4 regions of the Zoogloea sp. JDB1 genome follow, and region 2 is predicted to be linked to each of the others. Evidence: predicted binding sites of a transcription regulator. Region 2 holds the regulator's gene; each other region holds the start of a gene.
What was found. Region 2 encodes sigma-54, which starts transcription at its own class of promoters, with help from an activator protein. Its sites were predicted from a motif close to TGGCACGCTTNCTGCTNA; they were not measured.
Positions count from the first base shown of each region.

Region 1 (3,881 bases), 360 kb from region 2:
CGGCCAGGGCGTCAAGGCCGGCATCGCCTACCGGATGCCGGACGGTTCGCTGGTCTACGTTCCGGAATGATCTGCTGATCTGCGCGCTCCCGCTGGCGGGGGCGCTTTTTTTGTCCTGCCTTCAGCCCGCGCTGACGGGACACACGCTCGGCAGCTCGTCGTCGGTGAACGGGCGGGAGTGGGTGAAGAAGGCCTTGCCGCGGCCGCAGTCGAGGGAGAAGTCGCCGCCGTTGCCCGGTTTTACGTCGAGGGTCAGCTGGCTATTCTCGTAGTACTGGAACTCCTGATGCCCCAAGTAGAAATCCGCGCCATTGATTGTGCCCAGCTTGAGCATGGTCTGGCCGGGAAGCACCTCGCCGAGCTTGTAACAGTTGGGCACGCTGCCGTCGCAGCAGCCGCCGGACAGCAGGAACATCAGCGGGCCATGCTCGGCGCGCAGTTCGTCGATGTACTGATTGGCCGCTTCGGTGGCCACGATGCGTTCGGTCATGTTCGCGCTTTCTTGAGGGCGAAAAAAACGGGGCGAGAAACCCGCCCCGTAACACCTTGCCTTACTCGTGAAATGCCTGGATCAGAAGAAGCCCAGCGCGTTCGGGCTGTAGCTGACCAGCAGGTTCTTGGTCTGCTGATAGTGGTCGAGCATCATCTTGTGGGTTTCGCGGCCGATGCCGGATTCCTTGTAGCCGCCGAAGGTGGCGTGGGCCGGGTAAGCATGGTAGCAGTTGGTCCATACGCGACCGGCCTTGATGTTGCGGCCCATGCGGTAGGCACGGCTGCCGTCGCGGCTCCACACACCGGCGCCGAGACCGTAGGGGGTGTCGTTGGCGATTTCCAGGGCTTCGGCTTCGTCCTTGAAGGTGGTCACAGCCAGCACCGGTCCGAAGATCTCTTCCTGGAACACGCGCATCTTGTTGTGGCCCTTGAAGAGGGTCGGCTGGATGTAGTAGCCGCCGGCCAGATCACCGTTCATATGGGTGCGATCGCCACCGATCAGGCACTCGGCGCCTTCCTGGCGACCGATTTCCATGTAGGACATGATCTTGTTCAGCTGGTCTTGGGAGGCCTGGGCACCCATCATGCTGTCGGTGTCGAGCGGGCTGAGTTGCTTGATGGCCTTGACGCGGGCCAGCACCTTTTCCATGAAGCGGTCGTAGATCGACTCCTGGATCAGGGCGCGGGACGGGCAAGTGCACACTTCGCCCTGGTTGAAGGCGAACAGCACCATGCCTTCGACAGCCTTGTCGAGGAAGGCGTCGTCGGCCGCCATGATGTCTTCGAAGAAGATGTTGGGGGACTTGCCGCCCAGTTCCAGGGTGGCGGGAATCAGGCTGGTGGCAGCGGCCTGGGCGATCACGCGGCCGGTGGCGGTGGAGCCGGTGAAGGCAATCTTGGCGATGCGGCGGCTGGTGGCCAGCGGCATGCCGGCTTCGCGGCCGTAGCCATTGACGATGTTCAGCACGCCCGGCGGCAGCAGGTCGGCGATCAGCTCGGTCAGGATCAGGATGGAGATCGGGGTCGACTCGGCCGGCTTCAGGACCACGCAGTTGCCGGCGCCGATGGCGGGAGCCAGCTTCCAGGCGGCCATCAGGATCGGGAAGTTCCAGGGGATGATCTGGCCGACGACGCCCAGGGGCTCATGGAAGTGGTAGGCGACGGTGTTTTCGTCGATCTCGGAGATGCCGCCTTCCTGGGCGCGCAGGCAACCGGCGAAGTAGCGGAAATGGTCGACAGCCAGCGGGATGTCGGCGTTCAGGGTTTCGCGGATGGCCTTGCCGTTATCAACGGTTTCGGCGTAAGCCAGCTTCTCGATGTTGGCTTCGAGGCGGTCGGCGATCTTCAGCAGCAGGTTGGCACGCTCGGCAGCCGGGGTGCGGCCGAACTTGTCGGCGGCGGCGTGGGCGGCGTCGAGGGCCAGCTCGACGTCTTCGGCGCCGGAGCGGGCAGCCTGGGTGTAAGGCTTGCCGGTGATCGGGGTGACGACGTCGAAGTACTCGCCCTTGACCGGAGCGACCCACTTGCCGCCGATGAAGTTGTCGTACTTGGACTTGTATTGGACCTTGGCGTCGGCAGAGCCGGGCAATGCGTACAGCATGGGTATCTCCTCCAGGTGTCGGTTCGAAAACGCTTCGTGCAGCGCTGAACCTTATTCAGCAGGGGGCATGCCAGTATCGGATCAGGTCTGGTTATGGATTCAAACGTCTTGTTTATCAGTGGCTTGGCGGAGTTGTCCAAATTTTGTGCAGCGCAATGACCAGGCTGTTGAAGTGTTTAATTTCGATACATATGCTCCATGCGAAGTGCACGATGGAGCACCTGGCGTTGCATCAGGCGATGCGAAAGCGTCCGGATACGACTTCCAGCTGGCGGGACAGTTCGGCCAGTTCGCTTGCCGCGCGGGTCAGTGTGGCGGCGCTGGCGGCGTTGGATTCGGAGGTGCCGGCAATGCGTTCGACCCGCTGCGCGATGTCCCGGGCGGCGGTCGATTGTTCCTCGAGACCCAGCGTGATGCCGGCCACCGAGGCAAGCACGCGCTGGGTACTGTCCTGGATGCTGCCGACCGTGGCGCCGGCCTCGGCGGCCAGCGAGACGCCGCGGGCCACCCGCGTGACGCCGGCCTCCATGTCGTCGGCCGCGCCGCGGGTCGCGCTCTGGATGCGCTCGATCATCGTGGTGATCTCGGCGGTGGAGTTGGTGGTGCGCTCGGCCAGTTTGCGTACTTCATCGGCGACGACGGCAAAGCCACGTCCCGATTCGCCGGCGCGGGCTGCCTCGATGGCGGCGTTGAGGGCGAGCAGGTTGGTCTGGTCGGCGATGTCGCGGATCACGCCGACGATCATCGAGATGTCACCGGACAGGCTTTCGAGATCGCGTACGGAGTTGGCCGACTCGTTCACCGATTCGGCGATGGCGCGCATCTCGCCGGCCGCCGCGGTAATGACTCTGGCACCGCTGCTGGCCTGGCTGCCCGAGCCTTCCGAGAGTTCCCGTGATTCACGGGCGTGGTCGCCGATGTGGTCGATGGAGACCGACAGTTGCTCCACGGCCGCGGCCATTGCCGACGCCGATTCGGACTGATCTTCGGCGAGCCGGTGAGTGTCGCTGGCGGTCTGGCTGAGCTGGCGGGCGTTGGTGAGTAGCGCGGTGACCTGGTTGCGGATCGATGCGATCAGCTCGTGCAGGTTGTTGCGCATGACCGCCAGGTGGATGATTAGGGCACCCAGTTCATCGTATCCGGCCTGGGGGAGAGGTTGCAGCAGGTTGCCGCTGGCAATGGCCTCGGCAACACCCTTGCCAGCGTCAACGGACTGACGCAGGCGGTGAGCCAGTGCCGCGGACCCCAGTGCAGCGGCGAGCAGGCCGATTGCGCCGAGTCCGATGAACAACTGCAGGAGGTCCTGGTAGTGGGCTTCGGCACGGGCGTATTCGGCCTGGGCCACGTCTCCCTGGTGGCGCAGCGTTTCACCGAGCTGGTCCAGCCCGCCTGCGTCGAGGCTGCCGTTGGCCCGCAATTGGGCGCTCAGGGAGGCGACCTGTTGCACGAGTCCGGCTTGTGCGCTCTGGTGTTGTTTCAGTGCATCGCGGGCCTGTGCCGCGTCGTTGAGCCCGACGATACCGAAACCGGCACCGATGGCTGCCACGAAGGCTGTGAGCAGATAGATGCGGGTGCCGATGCTGAGGGCTGGAACGATCCGTTGTGCCAGCGCGGCGATGCCGCGGGGGGCGAGACGTCCTTCCTGCAACAGGATGCTCGGATCGCGCCGCATCTGCGCATAGAGGGCTTCGGCGCCGCTGATCTCGCTGCGCGTGGCCTTGATGCGCACGGACATGTAACCGGAACCGTCGGGAAGGGGCGTGGCGGTGGCGTTGACCCAGTAGAAGTC
Region 1 covers NZ_CM161496.1:1,655,554-1,659,434, forward strand. The annotation lists gene AC1PPK_RS07330 (DUF2149 domain-containing protein) at 1-70, shown strand, start outside; gene AC1PPK_RS07335 (DUF779 domain-containing protein) at 122-490, opposite strand; gene exaC (acetaldehyde dehydrogenase ExaC) at 572-2,092, opposite strand; gene AC1PPK_RS07345 (methyl-accepting chemotaxis protein) at 2,325-3,881, opposite strand, start outside.
Region 1: a site for sigma-54 is predicted at 2,148-2,165, ahead of exaC (acetaldehyde dehydrogenase ExaC). Genes of this name have one in related genera too.

Region 2 (3,881 bases):
TCCACCAGCGCGCACGCCTGGGCCTGTCCTACCTGCCGCAGGAGATGAGTGTCTTCCGCAAGCTGACGGTGGCCGAGAACATTCAGGCCGTGCTCGAGTTGCAGAGCCTCTCCAAGGCGCAGATCGCCAGCCGCCTTGACGAGCTGCTGAACGAGCTGGGCATCGAGCACCTGCGCGACAGCACCGCCATCTCCCTGTCCGGCGGCGAACGCCGACGCTGCGAGATCGCCCGTGCCCTGGCCACCGACCCGCGCCTGATCCTGCTCGACGAACCCTTCGCCGGCGTCGACCCGATCGCCGTCATCGACATCCAGAAGATCATCCGCTTCCTGAAGGACAAGGGGATCGGTGTGTTGATCACCGACCACAACGTCCGTGAAACCCTCGGCATCTGCGACCGTGCCTTCATCATCAACGCCGGCGAGGTGCTGGCCAGTGGCCGCCCGGACGAGATCGTTCACAACGAACAGGTCCGCCAGGTATACCTCGGCGAGCACTTCAGGCTCTGAGGCCCGATACGACTCATGAAGCCCAGCCTCCAGCTAAAACTCTCCCAGCATCTCGCGCTGACACCTCAGCTGCAGCAGTCCATCAAGCTGCTGCAGTTGTTGACCCTCGAACTCAACCAGGAGATCGAGAAGATCCTCCTGGAAAACCCCATGCTCGAGCGGGAAGAGCCCGAGGGCGACCTTGGCTCGAGCCGCGTCGAGGCCCCCGGCCCCGTGGCGCCGGCAGGCAGCGAAGCCGCGCACGAACGCGAGCAGGAGCAATCCCGGGAGTCGGAACGCGAGCGCGAACCGGACCATGATTTCGACAGCAGCGGCGAAGCCGGTGAATGGGCTGCAGCGGGCAGTGGTGGGCAACGCGACGACGATGACGAGACCGACTTCCAGGAGTTCCAGGCCGCCGTGCCGTCCCTGCGCGACCACCTGGACGCCCAGGTTGCGCTGACGCCGCTGTCCGACCGGGACCGGGCGCTGGTGCGCTTCCTCATCGAGGCCCTCGACGACGACGGCTACCTCAGCCAGGATCTGGCCGATCTGCTGCCGCTGCTGCCCCCCGAACTGGAAATCGAACTGGACGATCTCAAGATCGCCCTGCGCCAGATCCAGAGCCTGGACCCGGCCGGCATCGGCGCCCAGGACGTGGGCCAGTGTCTGGCCCTGCAGTTGCACACCCTGCCCCCCAGCGAGGCCCGTGAACTGGCCATCGCAATCGTCAGCGAGCATCTCGAACTGCTCGCCGCCCGCGACTTCCTGAAGATCAAGCGCGCACTGCGCTGCAGCGACGACACCCTGCGCGAAGCCCACGCCCTGATCCTCGGCCTCAACCCGCGCCCCGGTGCCCAGTTCTCCCAGGCCGACACCCGCTACGTGGTGCCCGACGTGGTGGTCCGCAAACAGCGCAGCAACTGGGTCGTCAGCCTCAACCCAGATGCGATGCCGCGTTTGCGCATCAACCAGCTGTATGCCCAGATCCTGCGCGACAACCGTGGCGCCAGCGGTTCCCTGTCCAGCCACCTGCAGGAGGCGCGCTGGCTGATCAAGAACGTGCAACAGCGTTTCGACACCATCCAGCGGGTTTCGCAAGCGATCGTTGACCGCCAGCGCCAGTTCTTCGATTATGGCGATGTGGCAATGCGACCGCTGACCCTGCGGGAAATTGCCGAACAACTGGATCTACACGAATCCACCGTTTCGCGGGTGACCACCCAAAAGTACATGGCCACACCGCGGGGCATTTTCGAGTTCAAGTATTTTTTCGGCAGTCACGTTGCCACCGACAGCGGTGGGGCTGCTTCCTCGACGGCGATTCGGGCGCTGATTCGCCAGCTCGTGGGAGCGGAAGACAAGAAGAAACCCTTGTCCGACGCCAAGATTGCCGAGTTGTTGGGCCAGCAGGGTATCGTCGTGGCTCGTCGGACAATTGCAAAATACCGCGAGTCCCTCGATATTCCGCCGGTCAGTCTGCGCAAAACCATCTGACAGAAAGGTAGCAACCATGAACCTCAACATCACGGGGCATCACGTCGAAGTTACGCCGGCCATCCGCGAGTACGTCACGAGCAAGCTGGACCGCGTGATCCGTCACTTCGACAACGTCACCAGCGTCGGCGTGATCCTCTCGGTGGAAAAGCTGCGTCAGAAGGCCGAAGTCACCGTGCACGTGCGCGGCAAGGACATCTACGTCGAGAACGAAGATGCCGACATGTACGCAGCCATCGACGGGCTGATCGACAAGCTTGATCGTCAGGTCCTGAAGTACAAGGACAAGACCAGCGACCACGGTCACGACTCCCTGAAGCAGCACCTCGCCGAGTCCTGATTCCCGGCGTCGAGTAATACCCTTTTCCCCGGGACCGTTGTGGCTATAATGCGCCCCAATTGACACAACGGCCCCGGCGGCCTCCGCCTCCGGATCTTCCTGAATCGCCTTTCACCGGCAACCTGTGTCGGCCCGTTCCGCACACGGGAGAGTCCTCGCATGAACCTCATCGCCAAACTTCTGCCGCCGACCAATGTAGTCGTCGGACTCGAGGCGAGCAGCAAGAAGCGCGCTTTCGAGCAAGCCGGCCTGCTGTTCGAGAACAACCACGGCATCGGCCGCAGCACCGTCTTCGACAGCCTGTTTGCCCGCGAGAAGCTCGGCTCGACCGGCCTCGGCCAGGGCATCGCCATTCCTCACGGCCGTATCAAGGGCCTCAAGGAGGCGCTGGGTGCGTTCATCCGCCTCGCCGACCCGGTTCCCTTCGACGCCCCCGACGGGCGTCCCGTATCGATGCTGTTCGTGCTGCTGGTACCCGAGCAGGCCAACGAGCACCACCTCCAACTGCTGTCCGAACTGGCTCAGATGTTCAGCGACCGCAGCTTCCGAGAACAATTAATGAGCGCGCCCGATGCCCAGGCCGCCCATACCCTTTTCGCCCAATGGGGCAGCCATGCGTCAGACGACGGTCAGCCGGCTGTTTGACGACAATCTGGAGCGCCTCCGGCTGCGCCATATATGCGGCAGCCTGGCGACCCGCATTTCGGTCTCCGAAGACCGTATCTGGCCCGCCGACATGGTCGGCCACCTCAACCTGATCCACCCGGACCGCCTGCAGATCCTCGGCGCCTCCGAGATGGCTTGGGCCCGCCGCCAAACCCGCGAGAAGGTCATCCACCACGTCCGGGAGATTCTCTCCTACGCCCCGCCGGCGCTCATCGTCGCCGACGATGAGGAGATCCCGAGCATCATCCGCACGCTGTGCGCGAACGAGGACATCGCCCTCTTCGCAAGCCCGCTGCCGTCCGCCAACGTCATCGACCTGCTGCGCAGCTACCTGTCGCGACAGTTAGCCGAAAGGGTCGCGCTGCACGGGGTGCTGATGGACGTGCTGGGCCTCGGCGTGTTCATTACCGGCGACTCAGGTGCCGGCAAGTCGGAACTGGCGCTGGAACTGATTTCCCGCGGCCACGGTCTGGTGGCCGACGACATCGTCGAGTTCTCGCGCATCGCCCCGACCGTACTGGAAGGACGCTGCCCCGAATTACTGCAGGACGTCATAGAGGTGCGCGGTCTCGGCATCCTCAATATCCGCACGATATTTGGCGAAACGGCCTGCCGGCGGAAGATGAAGCTCAAGCTGGTGGTCCACCTGCAGCGCCGCCAACCGGGCCAGGAAGACCCGCTGCGCCTGACCCTCGACGGCGAACAGCAACCCATTTTAGGCGTGCCGGTGCGCCGTGTCGTGTTGCCGGTTGCGGCCGGCCGCAACCTCGCCGTACTGCTCGAGGCCGCCGTGCGCTCGACGATCCTGCTGTTGCGCGGCATCGACTCCACGCAGGAATTCGTCGACCGCCAACGTCGCGCGATGGAAGAAAGCGGCTTCTAGCCGCCGC
Region 2 covers NZ_CM161496.1:1,297,129-1,301,009, reverse strand. The annotation lists gene lptB (LPS export ABC transporter ATP-binding protein) at 1-509, shown strand, start outside; gene AC1PPK_RS05700 (RNA polymerase factor sigma-54) at 525-1,985, shown strand; gene hpf (ribosome hibernation-promoting factor, HPF/YfiA family) at 2,002-2,325, shown strand; gene ptsN (PTS IIA-like nitrogen regulatory protein PtsN) at 2,485-2,970, shown strand; gene hprK (HPr(Ser) kinase/phosphatase) at 2,939-3,874, shown strand.

Region 3 (3,881 bases), 690 kb from region 2:
GCAATCTCCTTGATGGCAGTGACAATCTGGGAGATTTCATGGGACTGTCCCCCCAGTTGCTCGATGATCTCAGCGGACGCCTGCATCCGGCCGGCCATATCTCCGATTACCGCTTCAACATCCGCGATGCGGGCAATCGTACGCTGGGCCCCCTCGGTACTTGCACTGGCCAGGCGACCGGCCTCGGCTGCGCCCTGGTCCACGTCACCGATACTGTGCGCCAGGGTACCGATGGCGTTGGCCATGACTACCGACGCGTCATTCTGGGCGCGGGACACGCGGGTCACGGCATCCGAATTCCCCCGCACCACATCGACGGTGTTGCTCAAGCGCCCGGCGGTATCCCTCACCTTTCCAATTTCCGCTGACAGGTCAACCTGCATGTTCTGCATGGCCGCAAGCAGGCTGGAGCCATCCTCGCCCGGCGAAAGCGGTACTCTTTCGGACAGGTCGCCATGGGCAATGCGCCGCACCACCGTCACAGCCACGGCCGGCTCACCACCGAGCTGCCGTAAAAGCCCCTGGCTGATCCAGGTCGTGACCGCCAAGCTCAGCAACAGCAAGACCGTTCCCAGCGCAAAAGCCTTTGCCCGCGCATTCTTGTACCCATCATCGAGAATCTGGCGGGTTTCCTGGGCACGCTGGCGAGCATCCTCGCGGGCCTTCAGCAAGCCCTCCCGCAGGCCCCGCCAGCGCGGCGTTTCGTCACCAACCAGATAAGCCTTGGCTGCCTCCAGTTCACCGCGCTTGACACGCCCCAGCACCTCATCCCGGAGCGGGCGCCAGGCCTCGGCCGCAGCCACGATTTCCCGGCGACTCGCCATTCCATCCGCTCTGGCGATGGCTTGCATGGCTTCGTCGAATTGCGCCCGAGCTTTGTTGTAATTCGCATAGCCCTTTTCATTGGCTGGATCGAGAAGGATGTTGCGTAGCGCCTGACCGATCTGGAGCCCCTGAGAATAGGCGTCACCGAGGTTACGTTCGAGGGCGAGATCGGAGTCAAGAAAACGGGTGATTCGCTCCTGATTCCAGTCCATCTGCAGAAGCAGCGCGCCAACGGCGGCAATAAACAGGAGCCCATTCAGGAGAAGAAGCAGAAAAAGACGGGTTTTGATGGACAGTCGGGCGAACATGATCTGTGAGGCGATTCAGCGGAACCGCCAGAAAAATGAGGAATATGACTTTATCGACATATTCCCATTTAATCTTGACGGTTCAACACACCACGTCACACAGATAATTCAACCCAGCTCCGGCGGCACCCATTCCATTTCATGGGGGAACAGACCGACGCTGCTCACCGCCGTCGTCTCCACGCAGTTCCACCACATGGTCACCCAGGCGCGGCCCTCCTCGTCGATCTTCTCCACCTCGGAGATGGCCCCGACCATGAACATGATCATGTCCAGTTCGTCCTCGTCCATGTCCGGATCCGGCGAAACGGACAGGATCCGCACATGTTCGCCCACGGTGACCGCCCGGCCGTTCCTGTCCTTCACGCTAACTCTTGCATCCATGTGGGTCTCCCGCTGTCGCATTGTCGAAGACCGCCGCAATCCGGCGGTGTCGAACAAGGCATAGCAATCTTCGATCCACGCCCTCCCAGGCTCGGATAGCGCCTCCGGTGCGGCATTCCGGCCCCGTTGACGCCCCCGGCTTGTCGGGAAGGCGACATCCAGCCGCTGCTTTCCCGCCACGCCGGATGCGGGCTTTGTCGTTGAAACGACACATCGCCAGCCGTCGGACGGGCTCCGGCATCCGCCAACTTCCGCTTTGCCGACAAGCACTTGAACGACATGCCTGACGACACCCCGGGAGCTGGCACTGTATCTGCTGATAGCCGGGGAAACATCACAAGCGAGCGGAGTCCCCCATGGAAAAACCCGAAAAGATCACCCGCGAGGCTGCCCTCCGGGTGGCCCTTGCCGCGCGGGCCATGCCCAACATCGGCCTGACCCGCCTCATCGAAGTGCTGCAGGAATGCCTCGGCGACAGCATCGACACCGAGACCCTGCGCAACATCACCGTCACCCATCTGAAAACCGGCTTCGGTAGCCTCGACGGCGAAGAGGACGGCGAGGACATCGGCATCGGCCTGGAAGCCATGAAGCTGGCCGTGCGCATCCTGTGGGGCGACGCCGACGACGATGAAGGCCTGCCGCCGCTCGAGCCCTACAACGAAGGCGACATGCCGGGCTCGGTACGCGTCGCCATCGCCTCCGACTTCGGCCTGGCGCTCAACGGCCACTTCGGCTCCTGCCTGCGCTTCCTGGTCTACCAGGTGTCGCCCACCGAGAGCCGCCTGATCGACGTCCGCCACACCGCCGAGGCGGATTTCGCGCCGGACAAGAACCTGTTCCGCGCTCAGCTCATCGGCGACTGCCACGTGGTGTATGTGGTGTCCGTCGGCGGCCCGGCGGCGGCCAAGATCATCCGTGCCGACATCTACCCGATCAAGCTGGCGGAAGGCGGCACTGCAGACGAGGTGATCGCCAAGTTCCAGCACGCCATGGAGAACTCGCCGCCGCCCTGGCTGCTGAAGATCCTCGGCGTCGCTGCGGAAAACCGGCTGCGCAACTACGGCGCGAACCGGGCGGCCGACGACGTTCACGCGGACTGAAAATCGTTCCTGAAGGACACGCCATGACCAAGCCGAAACCCGATCACTTCGAGGCCACCGCCGCGCTGATCAGCAACGCCATCGGCACGGCCCGCGTTTTTGGCGAAAACCCGCGCATCACGCGGCTGGTGGCCAGCAGCATCGGCCGCTTCGCCGCCGAGCTGGACAACACGCCGGATGCCATCGCCGCAGGCCCCCAGCTGATCCGCTACGCCCTTGCCCAGATCAGCGAGCAGGACGCGCTGTTCGTGCCAAAGCTGCAAGCGTCGCTGGAAGAGCTGGCGCGCTAGGTTTCGGCGACACGGGGCGACACGACAGACTGCGGGAGCGAACTCATTCGTCATCCGCAGCCAGAGCAAAGTTGCGGGCGATTGAACTCACGCCAAAAAGACAAAGCCCGGCTTTCGCCGGGCTTTGTCTTTAGATCACGCGGAAACCTGACTCAGCGCTGGATCTGCGTCACGTCGCGCACCGCGCCGGTATCGGCACTGGTGGTGAGCGCCGCGTAGGCCTGCAGTGCGGCGGACACGTGGCGGACACGATTGGCCGGCTTCCAGCCACGGGCGTCCTGGGCGGCACGGCGGGCGGCCAGCACCTCGCCGGACACCGCCAGGTGGATGCGGCGGTTGGGGATGTCGATCTCGATGGTGTCACCCTCTTCCACCAGGCCGATCGCACCGCCGCAGGCCGCTTCCGGCGAGGCGTGGCCAATGGACAGGCCGGAGGTGCCGCCGGAGAAGCGCCCATCGGTGAGCAGCGCGCAGCTCTTGCCCAGGCCCTTGGACTTCAGGTAGCTGGTCGGGTAGAGCATTTCCTGCATGCCGGGGCCGCCCTTCGGGCCTTCGTAGCGGATCACCACCACGTCGCCAGCGACGATCTGGTCGGCGAGGATACCGGCCACCGCATCTTCCTGGCTCTCGAACACTCGGGCACGGCCGGTGAATTGCCAGATCGACTCGTCGACGCCAGCGGTCTTCACGATGCAGCCCTTCTCGGCGATGTTGCCGTACAGCACGGCGAGGCCACCGTCCTGGCTGAAGGCATGCGCCTTGTCACGGATCACGCCGTGGCTGCGATCCAGGTCCAGCTCGTTCCAGCGGCGATCCTGGCTGAACGCGACCTGGGTCGGCACGCCGCCCGGTGCAGCCTTGTAGAAGTTGAACACGCCACCATCGTGGGCCTTCATCACGTCCCAGGTCGCCAGCGCCTCGCCGAGGGTCTTGGCATGGACGGTGGGCAGGTCGGTGTGCAGCAGGCCGGC
Region 3 covers NZ_CM161496.1:1,989,430-1,993,310, reverse strand. The annotation lists gene AC1PPK_RS08830 (methyl-accepting chemotaxis protein) at 1-1,133, opposite strand, end outside; gene AC1PPK_RS08825 (hypothetical protein) at 1,242-1,517, opposite strand; gene AC1PPK_RS08820 (dinitrogenase iron-molybdenum cofactor biosynthesis protein) at 1,874-2,620, shown strand; gene AC1PPK_RS08815 (hypothetical protein) at 2,644-2,910, shown strand; gene ilvD (dihydroxy-acid dehydratase) at 3,063-3,881, opposite strand, start outside.
Region 3: a site for sigma-54 is predicted at 1,820-1,837, ahead of AC1PPK_RS08820 (dinitrogenase iron-molybdenum cofactor biosynthesis protein). Genes of this name have one in related genera too.

Region 4 (3,881 bases), 1.7 Mb from region 2:
CACCGGCGGCGTGAAGGCCTTCGACGCCACCACCGGCAAGCTGGCGTGGTCCCGCCCGCAGAGCACGCCGGCCACCAGCGGCCTGCTCGCCACCGCCGGCGGGCTGGTCTTCTCCGGCGACGCCGAGGGCTACTTCTCGGCGATGCGCGACGACACCGGCGAGACCCTGTGGCGCTTCAACGTCGGCACCGGCATCCACGGCAACCCGACCACCTTCAACGTGAACGGCCAGCAGTACGTGGCCATCGTCTACGGCCCCGGCGGCGGCAGCCTGTGGCCGCTGGTGTACGGCGAGCTGTTCAAGCACCAGAACCGCGGTGGCGGCATGATGGTCTTCGCCCTCACGCCCCAGTACCGCTAAACCCTGCCCTTGCGGCGGGCGCGGCCGAAGCCTTGGCCGCGCCCGCGGAGCGATCCATGACACCGCGCATACGCCTTTGCGGCGCCCTGCTGGCCCTGCTCGCCCACGGCCAGCCGGCCAACAGCGGGCCACCCCCGGCAGAACCAGGCGGTGGCCCGCTGACCGTCTGTCTCGCCGAGGCCAACACCCCGTTCTCGGCCAGCAGCCTGCCGGACGGCGGCCTCGACGCCGAGCTGGCCCGCGCCGTCGCCGGGCAGCTCGGCCGGGACCTCCGCCTGCAGTGGGTGACCATCCCGAACCGGGGCGGCCTCGGCAAGGCCCTCGCACAGAACCTCGCCGGCGGCGCCTGCACGCTGTTCGCCGGCATTCCGGAGAGCGGCGGGCCCAACGAGGACCTGGCCGAGAAACGCCTGGCGGCCAGCAACCCATACCTGGAAACCGGCTACGTGCTGGTCGGCGCGCGCACGGCAGTGCGCCGCCTCGACGACGCCCGCCAGCTCGGCCGGATCGGCGTGGTCACCGCCACGCCAGCCGATCTGTACTTGTTCCAGCAGCACCTGCACCGGGTGCCCTACGGCAGCAACGCCGCACTGCTGGCCGCCCTCGCCAGCGGCAGCGTGGACGCCGCCGCGCTGTGGCAACCGGCCCTTGCCGAGGCCCGGCGGCTGGGCAAGGCCCCAACCATCGACGGCCTGTCGCTGCCCGACGCCGGCCGCACCCGCTTCGTCTTCGCGCTGCGCCGCAGCGACGCGGCCCTGCTGGCCGACGTCAATGCCGCAGTGAACAGCCTGCGCAGCGACGGCCGCCTCGACGCAATCCTGAGGACCCACGGCCTGGCGCCGTGATCAAACCAACGACCCCACACCAGAGAACCATGACACCCCGCACCTCCCCCACATCCCTCACCGCCCGTGCCGTCCGGCAGCGGGCCTCCGCCATTGGCCTGTGCCTCGCCCTCGGGCTCAGCGGCCTGGCCCACGCCTTCGGTGTGACGCCGGCCGGTGGCGCACCTGCAGCCGCCGCGTCGGCCAATCCCCTCGCCGGCAATGCCGAAGCCGCCCGCAAGGGCGAGGAACTGTTCGGCCGCAACTGCCAGCAGTGCCACAACACCCGCGGCCACGGTGGCAAGTGCCCGCAGCTCGTACGCGGCGCCTGGGCCCCCGGCGGCCCCAACTCCGACAAGTTCATGTTCGACACCATCTCCAAGGGCCGCCCCAACACGCAGATGGGCTCCTTCGGCATGGCCCTCGGCGAAGAGGAGATCTGGCAGATCGTCACCTTCCTGCGCGAGGAAGCCGTCCGCGTAAAGGCCGCTGCCCGCAAGGCGACCGACGACGACGATTCGAACTGGTACTGAGCCCGCCCCACCTTCGCGGCGTTCGGATTTCCGGATGCTTTTTTCGCCCCCTTTCCGGGAATCCGAACGAACCCGTAACCAGAGAAAACAAAACCCTTTAAAAACATACATATAAAAACTCGGATCGAGGTCCGGGCGGTGGCACAGCTCCTGCAAATGAATGGGTACGACGGCCTCTCCACGGCCCGGCAAACGACATTCAAAAGCATTGGAGACACGTATGACCACCACCGCCATCTACCGCACGGAACACGACCTGCTCGGCGACCGCCAGGTCCCCACCGCCGCCTACTACGGCGTGCACACCCTGCGGGCCCTGGAGAACTTCAACATCAGCGGCATCTCCATCGCCGCCTATCCGGATCTGGTGCGTGCCCTCGCCCAGATCAAGCTCGCCGCCGCCCAGGCCAACCAGGAACTGGGCCTGCTCGACAGCGAGCGGACCGAGGCCATCGTCAAGGCCTGCCGCGAAGTGATTGCCGGCCAGTTCCACGAGCACTTCGTGGTGGACGTCATCCAGGGCGGCGCCGGCACCTCCACCAACATGAACGCCAACGAGGTGATCGCCAACCGGGCACTGGAGATCCTGGGGCACCGGCGTGGGGAGTACCTGTTCCTGCACCCCAACGAACACGTCAACATGAGCCAGTCCACCAACGACGTGTATCCCACCGCGCTCAAGCTGGCCACCTACGTGGGCATCTTCCGACTGGTGGACGCCATGGCCCATCTGCGCTTCGCCTTCGAGCGCAAGGCCACCGAATTCGCCGACGTGCTGAAGATGGGCCGCACCCAACTGCAGGACGCGGTGCCGATGACCCTCGGCCAGGAGTTCTCCACCTACGCCACCATGCTCGGCGAGGACGAGGAGCGTCTGAAGGAAGCCGCGCTGCTGATCCGCGAAATCAACCTCGGCGCCACCGCCATCGGCACCGGCATCAACGCCCACCCGGACTACGCCGGCCTGGTGTGCCGCCGCCTCGCCGAAGTCAGCGGCATCCCGGTCGTTACCTCGCCGAACCTCATCGAAGCCACTCAGGACTGCGGCTCCTTCATCCAGCTGTCCGGCGTGCTCAAGCGCGTCGCCGCCAAGCTGTCCAAGGTCTGCAACGATCTGCGCCTGCTCTCCTCCGGCCCCCGCGCCGGCTTCTGCGAAATCAACCTGCCGCCGCGCCAGGCCGGCTCCTCGATCATGCCGGGCAAGGTCAATCCGGTGATCCCGGAAGTGGTGAACCAGATCGCCTTCGAAGTGATCGGCAACGACATGACCGTCACCTTCGCCGCCGAAGCCGGCCAGCTGCAGCTCAACGCCTTCGAACCGATCATCGCCCACAGCCTGTTCAAGAGCGTGCTGCACCTGTCCCGCGGCTGCACCACGCTGGCCGACCTGTGCGTGGACGGCATCACCGCCAATCGGGATGCCCTGCGCGCCAGCGTCGAGCGCTCCATCGGCATCGTCACCGCGCTGAACCCCTACATCGGCTACGCCAACGCCACCGACGTGGCCGCCGAGGCACACGCCACCGGCAGGGGCGTCGCCGAGATCGTGCTCAACCGCGGCCTGATGAGCGCCGAAGCGCTGGCCGAGGTGCTGCGCCCCGAAATTCTGACCAAGCCGCAAATGATCCCGGCCCGGGCCGCCTGAGCGCCCGTCCCTTTCTGGAACCAAGGAGAACATCATGAAAATGAACCGGCTGACGACCCTGATCGGGATCGCCCTGGTGCTCGGCATCATTGTCGGCTACGCCTGCAACACGCTGGCCGCCACCCCCGCCCAGGCCAAGGAGATCGCCTCCTACTTCGGCATCCTGACCGACGTCTTCCTGCGCCTGATCAAGATGATCATCGCCCCGCTGGTCTTCGCGACCCTGGTTGCCGGCCTAGCCGGCATGGGCGACACCAAGACGGTCGGCCGCATCGGCCTCAAGGCCCTCGGCTGGTTCGTTGGCGCCTCGTTCTGTTCGCTGCTGCTCGGCCTGCTCTTCGCCAACATCTTGCAGCCTGGCACCGGCCTCAACGTGCCGCTGCCCGAGGCCGGCACTGCCACCAACCTGAAGACCAGCGCACTGAACCTGAAGGACTTCATCACCCACGTTTTCCCGAAGAACATCTTCGAAGCGATGGCGGCCAATGAAATCCTGCAGATCCTGGTCTTCGCGGTCT
Region 4 covers NZ_CM161496.1:5,222,356-5,226,236, forward strand. The annotation lists gene AC1PPK_RS23760 (PQQ-dependent dehydrogenase, methanol/ethanol family) at 1-361, shown strand, start outside; gene AC1PPK_RS23765 (transporter substrate-binding domain-containing protein) at 418-1,206, shown strand; gene AC1PPK_RS23770 (c-type cytochrome) at 1,236-1,718, shown strand; gene aspA (aspartate ammonia-lyase) at 1,939-3,363, shown strand; gene AC1PPK_RS23780 (dicarboxylate/amino acid:cation symporter) at 3,398-3,881, shown strand, end outside.
Region 4: a site for sigma-54 is predicted at 1,858-1,875, ahead of aspA (aspartate ammonia-lyase). Genes of this name have one in related genera too.